2 regions of the Chitinophaga agri genome follow, and region 2 is predicted to be linked to the other one. Evidence: riboswitches for the same ligand, from Rfam matches in the RefSeq annotation. Region 2 holds a riboswitch; the other holds the start of a gene.

Region 1 (7,257 bases), 1.3 Mb from region 2:
ATAGTCCCCTCTCGTCTGCAGTTGTGCCAGCACCGCTTCCATTTCCGGTTTTACCGCTATCGCATCTGCTATAATATGTAAAGTATCATCAGGCGTTTTACCCCTTGCATGTATCGCAAGGTCCAGCCGGCGGAACTGCCGGACATCTTCTTTGTCAATAGTATACCTTTCTGTCAGTCCTGCTGCTATTTCCTGTGCCAGCAAGACGATTGCCGACAGTATAGTGGACTTGCCCGAACCAGCAGGTCCAGTCACGATCAGCATGGGATCAGCAGCCTTATCTTTCAGCCATACTGCTATCTCGTTCAGCAACTTTGTCCTTGCGGTGAAGTACCATCCGGATTCCACTTCGGCCGTTACTCCTCTTGCATTTGGCGCCCAGTAATTTCTGAACTCATTTATATTTATGCCTTTTAAGCATTGCAGCTCAGCAGGGGTAAAAGTTGTTGCCGCTACCGGCGTAGCAACACTATTTGCCTCGCAATAAGGGTTCGGAAAAAATTGCTGCACTTCATCTGCTGACGTCACATTTACAAAATAAGCTTTATAAGCGCCAAGCCGTTGGTTGATCGCCGCATTGATCTGATCAAAAAAAATATACTGCTGTTGCTTTGACTTTTGCGACAACTCTTCCAGTGATGCGAGGAGTGCATCAGACAACCCACCTGCCAGGGCAGGTTCATTAGGAAAAGAGGCCGCCAGGACATAATACATACCACTCCTGGAATCATGTGTAAAATAGCGACCTATCTTTTCCATTATCTCATTGGCACCGGCACCAGCGTAACAGGTATCAAGGATGAACAGTATCCGTTTGGTTCGCCGGTTTTCCCCGGAGGCCGTACGCCCTGCGACCATATCCGCCAGCTGACTGAAAAGAAACGCAGTAGCAGCATGCTTACCTGATCTATAATTACTGGTCCACAGATACAAACTTCCGCTATCGAGTATCTCTCCATGCCCCGTGTAATATATAACCACCCAGTCATCCCCACTTCGCTGCGGATCTCCGAGCCAGTCATCCAGTTCATCCCGTAGCTGATTAGAGGAAGGGTTATTACTAATATGCTCAAGTGCCAGTTCGTAGTGCATATCTTTTGAAAAGGCGGCTTTTATCTTGGCAACGACCTCCGTTAGCTGAGGGCGTTGTTCGTGGTCTGGCAGATATGCATACCGGGCTGTCCCTGCTGCGATGAGGATCTTTTTCATAAGTTAGCTGCAATGGTTTTAGCAATAGCAGACGAAGAGAGGTAATGCGTGCCATCGTGTGCATGCGCACCGTTGTCCACAACGATATCCGTGATACCAGGCCCAAAAAGCCCATCCAGTTTTTTATTCAACGCTACCAGGTCTGCCTTATCAGCAATGTTGGTCCAGTTCTTTACAGGCGGCCATGTGCCCTTACCTTTCTGAGGGGCGGGTCTTAACTTATCAAATATAAGGTTATTGATCCCCAACGGTGATCCCATGGTAATAAAACAAACCGGATGTTCAGGCTTACGGAACAGGCACTCATAAGCCACGACAGCGCCCAGGGAATGTCCGATAACAATCTTCACATCATCTGTAAATTTATTCATCACTTTCTCAATAACCGCCTCCCGTATAGCTTTGTCATTCATATAACGCACCACCTGTTTAAGGTCTCCCATCATCATGTGCTGGCTGATATTCACAAAGAACTTACTTCTGGATAACATCCTGATACCCCATTGTGCCCATTGCGGGGTGCCCAGATGCTGCTGCGCAAAAACTTCCCTGCCGGCGACTTTACCGGGCTCCTGGATGACGGCTTCTTCCAGCAATGCCTCCATCAGCGCTATCTCTTCTGTAGTCATATCTTTGGGATCATACTTATCATCGCCGCTGAGCAGATCCTGTTTTCTGAATAAATGGCCATAAAAAGGGCATACCAGGTCTTCCTTTACAATGTCTACATTAACGTTATGCAACCCTCCTGCGAGATAAGGCCACCATTCACTATGAATTACTTCATCTGCTTTATACTGCTGACCAATGCCATGAACGGCTAGTATACGGGGCATATCAATATAGTTTTAGATGTTGGGGGAATCTGTAAACAGTCAATGGTGTAATAACGTGGCTGACAGGGCAATAGTTTAAAATTATGCTATAATTCAAAAATCAACAATATTTTACCCTGGCACTTTAATGCTACCGGGATAACAACTAATAAAATATATGACTCCCTTATACCCGGAATCAGAAGACTATATCTACCAGGAATGTCAAAGATTCATGGGGGAAACTGAACAGCTGGCGCATCGTGCGCATATAAAGCGGGAATATCCGCCTGACCTTCCTTATAAAAAAGACCAGGCGGGAGGTGGTTATTTCTGTAGAGCGTATTTAAGCGTCAGTAAATAACTGCGTGTAATGCCGGGATAGAACTGGTTAGTGATGATGACATTAGCAAAATATCGCTTATTGACTACGTTATTTACATTCAGCCGCAGCCCTACCCTGCCTATCTGATAACCGATCGCGGCATCGGTCACTGTATATGCTGGTAATACATAAGTGTTGTTACTGTTTGCATAGGTATCAGACATATAATTAGCACCTATACCGGCGCTCAGTCCGCGTAATACCGTACGCTGCAACTGATAGTTGACCCATACGTTCGCCATGTGCCTGGGCGCCAGTGCCACCGTCCTGCCTGCGACAGGGTTGACGTTATCGCCGGCAAACGGCCGGTACTTTGCTATTGTGAAAGTATACCCTGCATTCACATCAAGACCGGCTAGTGGTGAACCCTGGAACTCCAGTTCGTAGCCTTTGGAATCAGCGGAGCCTACACGCTTGTATACACCCCCGGGTAAACTTTCCACCTGATTGTTCTTACGCATATAATAAACTGCTCCATTCAGTGCCCAGGTATTACCTAACTCCAGGCGGGTGCCCACTTCTGCCTGATATCCATCTTCCGGATCGAAGGTCTCTCCGTTAGGCGCTACTCTTCTTGATGGCTTGAAATAAGTGGAATAAGAACCGTATACCGACCACATTTCTGTTGGCTGATATACCAGACCTGCACGATAGGTAAATGCGGAAGAAGGGATATTCGTCTTTACTCCCTTATCTGTCACATGGTCTGCGCGATCCACCTTATTAGTAAAATAAGTTCCCCGGAAAATATCGTAACGTACACCTATCAAACCTTTCACTTTTTCGGACAACCTTACCCATTCCTGTGCATAGAATCCATGTACACGCTCTTGTGTAGCACGGTATTGCGTACGATAGTAATCAAGATCACCCTGATTCAGCACAGGATCCTGAACAGCTATAGTGGTATGTAGTCCTGCGCCGAAAATATTACCATTATAGGTTTTTCTGTCGAGGATGCTTAGCGAATAACCAACCAGTAATTTATGTTCAATACCACCAGTCTTCGTTGTATATGTCAGTTCCAGCTGGTTCTGCAGGGGTCTGGTCAGGTGATTAAAATATAATGGTGAGGAACGTGTCAATGAATCCAGTGCTTCGTTGAAGCGCAGTTCCTCTGTGGAAAAGTAGTCAATGTTGTCATCAGAATAGGACAGCTGATCAGACAACTGCCATGCTTCACTAAACTGATGTGTATAGCGTAGCTGGAAATCATAACGCGTGTTTTTCAGAAAGTCAGCAGGATCGTTATACCGCGTATTCACGTCCAGTCCCGGCGCCAATCTTCCTCCTTCCAGCATGGGGATACCTGCATCAGTGTCGTATTTATCTTTGTTTGCACCAACAGTGAAATAGAAGTTATCGCGGGCAGTAGGCGTGTATTCTAATGCCAGATAAGCATTGTTGGTATTGACACCCGACCGACGGTAACCATCTGTTTCAGAGAAACCCACATCAACGCGGTATGAGAGGGTACCAGATAACGGACCACCTGCACCCGCACGCATACGGCGGGTATTGAAGCTGCCATAGGTGGCGGAGAAATCAGCACGCTGCTCTCTGGTAGGACGCTTGCGCACCAGGTTGATAATTCCTCCCAGTGCAGAGTGACCGAATAATACAGATGCCGGGCCTTTTAAGACCTCGATGCGCTCAATATTAGCCAGGTTGGTGCTCGGTGCACTGGTAGAGATATTGTGACGTTCATCCCTTACACCATCCACCAGTAATACGAAGTTATTAAAACCGCGTACGGTAAAATGCTGAAAACCACCATAAGTATTATTGGCTCTTACACCAGTAGTATTCTTCATGGCATCACCGAGATCGTCTATGCCCCGCTGTTCAAGTGTATGGGCAGAAACAGCACTGGTGGTGAGCGGTATATCTCTTACGGGAACACCAATTTTGTTGATGCCGGTAAAGGAAGCACGCTGTGTGGTGCTAACGGTAACGGCCGACAGCTGCCTTGGCCGTCCTGTATCTGAAGTGAGCTGACCGTGCAAATGATCATTGGCAGGATGAGGTATGTGCTGTGCATGGCTGGGCGTAACAGGCAGCATGATCTGCATAAAGCAAAGCATCACACACATAGCAAATGACTGCTTACAAAAGGGAATACGGCGCTCAGGAACGAACACAGACAAAGGGTTGCTGTCCGGCGCAGCAATAGTTGTAGTAGTTTGCATTGATAAGTTGATAAAGAATAATGAAACATTGTTCTTCCAGACTTTACCATGCTGTCAGAGATGGATACAAGAAAGATTGAAGGCTTGCGTCAGTACATACCTAGCCCTGAAATAAAGCCACTCCGGACGCAAAACCTCCGGACCTAACGTTGCTTCATTCCACGAAAGCATTGCCAGCAAAGAAAAGGCAGGTCTCCTGACTTGTAACGTGACTGCCGTCCTTCCCATCCGCCTATGGCGAACAGTGGACATTCGGTGGCAGTAACTTTGTGTGTTACTTACAGTTGCGGGACAGTTCGTGATTTACACACGATTCCCTATTAATCTGCGGTTAAGCAGAACCTTTTCCCGTCGGGGGGAAAGAAAAAAGAACTGAACGGGCGCAAATATATGATTTTGGCTGGCAAGTACGCCCGGGTATTAAAATTTCCGGCTCATGCAGGAACATGGCTGCTACCTAAGCTTCCCTGATCGGAACACCATCACAACTCCTATTATCATTAACAATAGTATCGATCCTATCAGATAAAAAGAGGATCCCATCACCTCATCAGGATATAATACCAGTTCATGTCCTCTGAGATATCGCATATCCATGTATTCGCCGACAAAATGTTTGCTACAGAAAAACCGGCTGACATTTTTTTTATATGTCATACCATTATACTGAAAGGCCGCCTGTGACTGCAATGATTTTCCCCCTTCACAAAAAGTGGGTCTGTCGGTTAACAACATTTTCACTACTGTACCTTTCGTTGCCACCTGATACTGTGCTGCATAACGTGACGCAAAAAAGAAAATAGCAATGGCTAACACTACTGTAGCCAGGATGAATTTATTCATGGTCTGTTGATAAATACACGTCAAATATAGTCGATTTTACCTGGCTTTTACTAACGTATACAAATACACACACCGGCTAAGAATAGCCGGTGATCTGCTTAGACCTACAACTGTCTCAATTGCGCTAAACGCAGCAATTGTTACTGCTAATTATTTGATAACAAATATGGCATTAAATATCCGGTGCGTGTATTGCCGAACGAATGAAACGGGTATAATGACGTTTCAAACGGAAAGAACCTGTACTGAGTCGTGATGTCTATCTGTTGTCTATCATTTCCAGGATATATTGTACCGTAGCCACTGGTTGTTCTTCCGGCACATAATGTCCTGCATCTCCGACAACGATCACCTTCGGATCGGCCATCTGTTGCAACGCAGCGCCCATATACGCTCCCAGCGCATATTGTCCCCCCAGGGCCAATACAGGTATCTGTAAACGATGTACGCCCGCTTTGTTGACCTGCGCACTGGTGGTAAATGCCCTGTAATATTCGAAACCATATTGCAGACGCTCCTTCCCTGTGTAAGCGCGCACATATACATCCAGGTCTTCCTCGCTGATGGCCGTTTTCACAAAAGATTTATTCATGAAATACCAGGCCAGATATTCCTTCTCCCTGCCCACGACCAATGTTTCTGGTATATCGGCCACGGCGTGGAAATAAAACTGCCAGATCCTGCCTGCGTTAGCGGGTTTAAAGATGTCGTCAGACATAAACCCGGAATAGCGGCGTCAATTACTGTCAGCGTATTTAACTGCGCTTCATGATACAACGCAAAAGATACCGCGACCCAGCTACCCACATCATGTGATACCAGGTGTACCTTATCAATATGCAAATGGCTGATAAAACGACTTATGATACCAGCTATCGATCTGGTATCATAATATAATGCAGGGCTACTACCTCCGAGTCCGGGCAGGTCAACCGCTATCACCCTGTTATGTGCTGCCAGCAGGGGAATGACTTTACGCCATACGTAGGACGTCTGCGGCCAGCCATGCAACAGCAATATAACATCCCCCTGACCTTGTTCATAATAACAAAGCGTCGTACTTTCGATCTGCATAAATTTTGCTTCAGGCATTTGTGCTTTCATTGTGCTAACGGATAAAAATGTAAATAGTGCTACGAGTGAGCAACTGTCTCATGCAGTAAAATTATTCAGACAGCCGTTTGTATGGAAAGACAAAAAACAGGTAATTCCTGCCATTCCTGAACCACTAACTATATCTCTGATTGATGATGAGTAGCGAAGAAAAACATATTGTCATACTGGTGTTACCACCGGTATGGATCTCGCACTCGCACTGGTAGAGGAAGACACGGGTAAAACTTTCGCGCTGCAGATAGCCCGGCAGATGGTACTGTTCCTGAAGCGACCGGGCAATCAGTCACAGTACAGCACCATGCTGGCGGCTCAGGAAACAGATCATACCCCTATCAACAATGCGCTGACCTGGCTACAGGGACATCTGCATGAAGAGATCACGGTGGAAAGACTCGCACAAGAAGCCGCTATGAGCCCACGTAACTTCTCCCGGATATTTGTACAGGAAATGCAGATCACTCCGGCCAGGTATATTGAAAAACTACGTGTGGAAATGGCCTGCCGCAGTCTTACAGACAAGAAACTTACACAATCAGAGATTGCCATACAAAGTGGTTTTGGCAATGCAGACAATATGCGAAAGGTATTTCAGCGGGTGCTGGAAACAACGCCGTCTGCATATAAAAAACGCTTCAGAAGTGCGTTATAACGCTTAACGGCATAGGGCATCAACACCGCGAAGGCTATGCCAATGAGCTCA
Region 2 (7,257 bases):
TCATTATTCCCGGCAGCAAAAATACCATCGCTGATCTCATTGATATTAAAAACAATGGTGTTGCCAAAGCCATCGTGCAGGCTCATAAAAATAACAGAACAGTCATAGGCATCTGTGGTGGCTACCAGATGATGGGCCAGGTCGTAGAAGATCCGCAGCACGTGGAAGGCCCGGTAGAATCCATGCCGGGACTGGGTCTACTGCCGGTTAGGACCACGCTGACAGAACACAAGGTGACGGAACAATGCCGCTTCTTTTATAAAGGGAACACCCGCACCTGCGAAGGATACGAGATTCATATGGGACAAACCACCTCCACCGGTGAAGCATTTCCACTGAACCAAACAACTTCCGGACATCCTGATGGGTATCAACTCAGTGACCGCTGCTGGGGTACCTATATACACGGCATACTTGATAATGCCACGGTAATAGATGACCTCCTGCTGCCCTATACAGACAAACAATCGGCCTCCTTTGATTACGCCGCATTCAAAGAAGAACAATATGATAAATTAGCTGCCCACTTGCGCGAACATATCGACATGGATTATATTTACGGCCAATTAAAGCAACAGTCATGATCAACGGGCATGGAGACGACAGGTATTTATTCAATTATCCTGTCAAAGCCGATTTCAGCTCAAATGTATACTATGAAGGATTTGACAGCGGATTACAACAGCATCTCACGGAATGTCTCTATAAACTGAATAATTATCCGGAAGCCAATGCCCAGCGACTGCAACAGGCACTGGCCGGCTGGCACCTGCTCACACCCGGACAAGTGCTTGTGACGAATGGCGCTACGGAGGCGTTCTATCTTGTTGCGCACGCCTTTCGCCAAAAGACGGTTACGATCGCTGTTCCCGCTTTCGCGGAATATGAAGACGCCTGCCAGACCAACGATCTGACGGTCAGGTATGTTCCCTACGATGACCTGAACGCGGGCACCCGTTTTGATACAGACCTGGTATTCTTCGGTAACCCGAACAATCCTACCGGAGCTATACTGACGCGGGACACGATCACGCAGCTACTCACCGCCCATCCGAAAACGATTTTCGTCATAGATGAAGCCTACGTTGACTTTACAGAAGCGGTGATTTCGATGGCCGGCGCCATTGACCGCCATCCCAATCTGATCATCATCAAATCACTCACAAAAACATATTCCATCCCCGGCCTGCGCCTCGGATACATCCTCAGTAATGCGGCACTGATCAGCAAGATCCTGGCTTCCAAAATGCCCTGGTCTGTCAATGCCCTGGCCATAGAAGCGGGTCTCTACATCGCAGCACACAGGGATACACTCAAGCTGCCTGTCAGCCGCCTCCGGAAAGACACACAGGAACTGATGGATCAACTACGTTACATGCAGGAATTCAGTGTCTGGCACACACACACGAACTTCTTCCTCTGTATGACGCACCGGTTCTCTGCATCATTACTCAAACAATACCTGCTGAGCAATCATGGTCTGCTTATCCGCGACGCGTCCAACTTTAAAAGTCTGTCTACACAACACTTCCGGATCGCTACACAACGGCCGGAGGACAACCAATTACTGATCAAAGCCCTGAACACATGGATCAACGGTTTCTCCTGATCATTATTCCTTTAGTGACGGGCTATCTGCTGGACCTTGCGCTGGGCGATCCCCGCTGGCTGCCACACCCTGTCCGCCTTTTCGGATCCATTATCGCCAGATGCACCGCTACACTTAATAAAGGCGAATACCGGTTCATCAAAGGTATGTGGATGACCCTTGCCCTCTGTATCGTCACGGGCGGGCTCTTTTATGGCGCACAATATCTGTTACTGCAATTACAGACACCCATTTTTTATTACCTGTTCACCAGCATATTTGTCTTCTATGGTTTGGCGAATAAAAGCCTCTTACAGGAAGGCAAAGAGGTTTTTGACACATTGGCTACCCAGGGACTGGAAGCGGGCAGAAAACGACTGTCCTGGATCGTAGGCAGGGAAACAACGCACCTGCGTGAAAACCAGATCCGTACGGCCGTATTTGAAACCCTTTCTGAAAACCTGAGCGACGGTGTCATCGCGCCTTTGTTCTATTATGCCGTCGGAGGCTTACCGGCCATGATGATTTATAAGATGATCAACACCCTTGACTCGATGATCGGTTACAAAAAGGAGGAATTCTTCTGGTTTGGGAAGTTCGCCGCCCGCCTGGATGATGTGGCCAACTTTATCCCGGCCCGTATCACGGCCGTGCTGATGGTACTGGCCACCTTCAGTAAACGGGGGCTGATCTATATCTTTAAATACGGTAACCAGCATGCCAGCCCTAACTCCGGGTACCCCGAGTCCGCTCTTGCCGGCATATTGCATTGCCGTTTCGGCGGCCCCAACACCTACCATGGGCAGGTAGTTGTCAAGCCATATATTGGGGAACATGCCAGGGACCTCGCCCATGAGGAGCTACGCAAAGTCATGTATATCAATCATGCAGTGACGTTGCTGACCCTCGTGATCATTACCGCCCTTTATTATTCATTAGCATAACTAACTGATTAACTGTACGCTGCTTTTATCTACTGATAAAAAAAGTAAATAAATACCTACATTTGCTACGGTTTTTGGTTTTCAGCCGCTCACAAACCGGTTGAAATTAAAAGGGAATTTGGTGTGATTCCAAAACAGTTCCCGCTGCTGTAAGTTCTGTAACAGCTTTTAACTGATGCCACTGTCCGCCTGTCGGCGCATGGGAAGGCGTTAAAAGTAGAACGAGTCAGAAGACCTGCCAACGACTATGTTTATCCAACACTTCGGGAAAAAAGTGGAAGGAGTACATTCCGCAGTTTGCCATCCGCACACCTGCACTTGTTTCCTTTCTATTTCCGGGGGTCTTGTTTAATCATTAACGGGTAATTAATGTATTAAATCAAAAGTAACGACCAGCATGGCAATCAAAGACCTGACGAAAGTTCAGAAAATCCTCTTTATCTGTAATGGCGGCACCTGCAGCAACAAAGGCGCAGATGAAACGACCATCAGATTAAGGACACATCTCTCCGAAAATGACCTGAACGATGAGATCCACACCGTCCGCACCAAGTGCCTGGGCCAGTGTACCTGGGGCCCCATGGTATTTATGCATCCGGAAGGCCTGTGGTATAAAGAAGTCTCTCCTGAAACCACCCGCGCCATCGTCGCAGAGCACCTGATGAAGAATGCACTTGTCATGGACCATGTACACTTCCCGGAAGCGGAACTGGTTGATGCGAAACCACTCTCCTATAACAGCCAGCCTAACGAATAAACGCATCTTATGGACATCCTGCAACAAGATCTGACCGGATTCATTGTCCTGTCTGTGCTGGGTTTAAGGCATGGTCTGGATCCCGATCATATCACGGTGATTGATAGCTACACCTACCGCCTGCATCTCCATAAAAGCAAATGGACCCGCTGGGTAGGCACCCTGTTCACGTTTGGCCATGGCATCATGGTCACGGCTATCGCGTTATTCCTGTGTATACTGAAGAACAACTTTGAGATACCTCCCGTACTGGATCTCGTCGTGGAATGGTTGTCTTCCGTGATGCTGCTGCTCATGGGTATTTCAAACCTGATCAACCTGTCCCGTAAAGACAATACGACCGTCAGCGGATTCCGTAAAAGACTGCTGCCAAAAGTGTTTGATAACAGTCTGAACCCATTCACCGTCATCCTCACGGGTATTATCTTCGGATTCATCTTCGATACCTCTTCACAGATCGCTGCCTTCGGGTATGCTGTATCTGTATCTAATCAATGGGTATACGCCATTATGGGTGGCATCGTATTCTCGCTCGGGCTGATCGCCACGGGCACCTGCGACTCCCTGCTGCTGAGCAAACTGCTGAAAACATTTGACCAGAAAAAGATCCAGCGTCATCGTTTTAAACTGAATGTCCTGATCACGATCATGTGTTTTGCCATTCCTTTGTATAAAATTGCAAGCACATGGAACGAATCACTCGAACTTAGTGATTTCCAGAATAATATTGTCGGACTGGTTTTTATTAGTATCATTATATCTTTATACGCGGAACTGTACCTGCGGCACCGGTATGCGAAGGCGGAAACAGTGATCGTCAGTGAACAGGTCCGCGCAGAAGATTAAATCAATATGAGCAACACACCGGAAAATACGATCAGCATCTTAGGCTGCGGCTGGCTCGGCCTCCCGCTGGCTGTCCATCTTGTAAAAGAAGGATACCTGGTGAAAGGCTCTGTCACGACGGACGACAAAATGAATGAACTGGCGGAACAACAGATCAAACCCTACAAAGTAATGATCACCGACGCCGGTATTGACAGCAATGACATGACAGGCTTCCTGCAAAGTCAGATACTGATCATTAACTTCCCTCCTTCCCGCAGAGAAGATGTTGTGTTGTACCATCAGGCACAGATGGCCCACCTCATAAAAGAAGTGGAGCACAGTCCGGTGAAACACGTGCTCTTCATCAGCTCTACTTCTGTCTACCCTGATGTGAATGGAGAAGTATATGAACATGAAGTAGCCATGCCTACAAAAGGCAGCGGCAAGGCACTGCTCACCGTAGAAAAAATGCTGCGTACCAATGTTCGTTTTATGACAACAGTGATACGCTTCGCAGGACTGATCGGTTACGACCGTATGCCTGGCCGTTTCCTGGCTGGCAAAAAGAATGTAGAGAACGGGGATGCACCGATCAATGTCATCCACCAGGACGACTGTATTGCGCTGATCCGGGAGATCATCCGGCAACAGGCATGGGGTGATGTATTCAATGCCTGCGCAGATGAACATCCCACCCGCCGGGAATACTACACCCAGGCGGCCGCTGTCGCCGGACTGGAACTGCCTACCTTCGCAGTCACCGCCGATCCGCATTTCAAGATAGTTAACGCTGACAAGATCAAACAAAGACTGGACTATTCGTTCAGGTACCCTGATCCGCTCAGCCTTTTACATAGTGGTATATGATGAAAGGGATTTTAATCTGTGGTCATGGCAGCCGCGACCCCGAAGGTGTCGAAGGCTTTAAGGCATTGGTAGCACTGATGCGCAACCGCTATCCTGACCGGATGGTGGATTATGGCTTTCTTGAATTTGCACACCCGGTATACGCTGCCGCCGTAGAACGTATGTACGTGGCAGGTGTACGGGAGATCATCGCTATTCCTGCCATCCTCTTTGCCGGTGGACATGCCAAAAACGACATTCCCTTCGAAATGAATACGCTGCAGGCACAATATCCTGATCTGCGGATCAGACTGGGCCGGCACATTGGTATCACACCTTCTATCCTGCAACTGGCAAAGAAGCTGGTAGAACAGGCGGAAGCTGCCCATCCGGCGATGGACAGAAAAGATGCCTGTCTGCTGCTCGTAGGCAGAGGTACGTCCGATCCGGATGCTAACTCCGATATTGTGAAACTGACCCGTATGCTGGGTGAAGGCCTGGGCTTCGGATTTACTACGACTGCCTTCATTGGCGTCACACAGCCTTTACTGAAAGATCACTTACCGATCATCGATCACCTGCCGTATAAAAGGATTGTCGCATTGCCCGTATTCCTGTTCACAGGTGTACTGCTTAAAAAGATCTATACACAGCTCGAAGAATTCAGTGCTATCACCAATAAAACAGTGATCGCAACTAAGTCCTTCGAATGCGATGAACTCCTGATGCAAACAATCGACGAACGTGTCAGAGAAGTCGAAGACGGTCATCCGAATATGAACTGCCAGTTGTGTAAATACCGTACGCAGATCATCGGTTTCGAGGATGAAGTCGGTAAAGAACAAACTGGACACCACCTGGCTGTAAAAGGTATCCTCTTTGAAGAAGATGAAAAACCTGGTGAAAAGAAAACCGTGTTCACAACCGTTAAAAAGATCCTCGGCATCTGATACATGAATAGACAGGGAAAGATATATGGCGTATCACTAGGCCCCGGCGATCCGTTGCTGATCACCGTGAAAGGCCTGCAAACATTGCAGCACGCAGATAAGATCTACTATCCGGGATCCTTGCTGGCGGATGGTCAGACCGCCAGTTATTCTTTGCAGATATTACAGCATTACCGGCTGGACGAAAAAAAACTCCAGGGGATGTTCCTGAAAATGTCAGACGACCGCCAGTCGGCTGAACAGACCTACGCGGAGACATTTCAGCTGATACTGGCTGATTATCAGAAAGGACTTCAGATAGCCTTTGTCAGTGAAGGGGATATTTCATTTTACAGCACCTTCGCCTATCTGCTCAAACACATTCAGGCGCATCAACTGGAACTGGAGATCATCGCCGGTGTACCCGCTTTTATACTGGGTGCTGCGGAGCATCAATCCTCTCTGGCCATACTCAATGAAAAGATCGCCATCCTGCCCAGGATGAAAGACCGGGACACGTTAGCACGTTACCTGGAAGAATTTGAAACAGTGGTCCTCATTAAAGTCAGAAGCATCCTGCACGAGATCCGGAGCCTGATCCAACAGACCGGCCTGCAGATAGTATACTGCGAAAGACTCGGTACGAAGCAGCAGTATATTACCACAAAGCTGGAAGATCTTGAAAACAGGGAAATACCATATTTCTCATTATTGATTTTAAAAACTAATAAATAATCGGGAATAAGCATCAGGAATTGTCTTACGGCTAATCAATTTCCTCATTCTTAATTCCTGATTCCTGAATCACTCATATGAAATTAAGCGTAGTTGGCATTGGTCCCGGCGGAAGAGACTATATCCTGCCCGTTGCACAACAGGTACTGGCAACAGCAGATATCGCCATCGGATACAGTTACTATTTTCAGTTTGTGGAGCACCTCCTGCCCCCTCACTGTGAATGTATCGGCAAAGACCTCACCGAAGAAGAAGCCCGCGCAGTACTGGCCGTCAACCGCTGTGAACCCGGCAAACATGTTGTCGTGATCAGCTCAGGAGACGCCGGCATCTACGCTATGGCCTCTCTGGTATACCAATACGCCAGCACCCGCACAGATAAACACATCGACCTGCAGACTATCCCCGGGATCAGCGCGTTCATCGCTGCTGCCGGTAAACTGGGTGCGCCGCTTGGACACGATTTCTGCTGTATCTCTTTATCTGATCTCATGACACCATGGCCGGTGATCGAAAAAAGGATACAGGCAGCTGCCATCGGCGACTTCGTTACTTCTTTATACAATCCCAGGAGCAAAAAACGCTTCTGGCAACTCGCCCGCTTCAGGGAACTGTTCCTGCAACACAGAG

Evidence for each region. A riboswitch is a leader RNA that binds a small molecule or an ion and turns the genes downstream of it on or off. The one in region 2 is predicted to bind cobalamin.
Region 1: another riboswitch for cobalamin. It lies ahead of GWR21_RS28840 (TonB-dependent receptor); the one in region 2 lies ahead of GWR21_RS02610 ((2Fe-2S) ferredoxin domain-containing protein).

Annotation. Positions count from the first base shown of each region.
Region 1 is NZ_CP048113.1:7,318,470-7,325,726, reverse strand. Features, by position in the region: gene GWR21_RS28850 (caspase family protein) at 1-1,209, opposite strand, end outside; gene GWR21_RS28845 (alpha/beta hydrolase family protein) at 1,206-2,045, opposite strand; gene GWR21_RS28840 (TonB-dependent receptor) at 2,352-4,598, opposite strand; cobalamin riboswitch at 4,768-4,959, opposite strand; gene GWR21_RS28835 (hypothetical protein) at 5,052-5,441, opposite strand; gene GWR21_RS28830 (alpha/beta fold hydrolase) at 5,701-6,033, opposite strand; gene GWR21_RS28825 (alpha/beta fold hydrolase) at 6,030-6,545, opposite strand; gene GWR21_RS28820 (GlxA family transcriptional regulator) at 6,739-7,206, shown strand.
Region 2 is NZ_CP048113.1:675,009-682,265, reverse strand. Features, by position in the region: gene GWR21_RS02625 (cobyric acid synthase) at 1-584, shown strand, start outside; gene GWR21_RS02620 (pyridoxal phosphate-dependent aminotransferase) at 581-1,609, shown strand; gene cbiB (adenosylcobinamide-phosphate synthase CbiB) at 1,588-2,532, shown strand; cobalamin riboswitch at 2,591-2,789, shown strand; gene GWR21_RS02610 ((2Fe-2S) ferredoxin domain-containing protein) at 2,930-3,289, shown strand; gene GWR21_RS02605 (HoxN/HupN/NixA family nickel/cobalt transporter) at 3,299-4,135, shown strand; gene GWR21_RS02600 (SDR family oxidoreductase) at 4,142-4,984, shown strand; gene GWR21_RS02595 (sirohydrochlorin chelatase) at 4,981-5,913, shown strand; gene cobI (precorrin-2 C(20)-methyltransferase) at 5,917-6,627, shown strand; gene cobJ (precorrin-3B C(17)-methyltransferase) at 6,705-7,257, shown strand, end outside.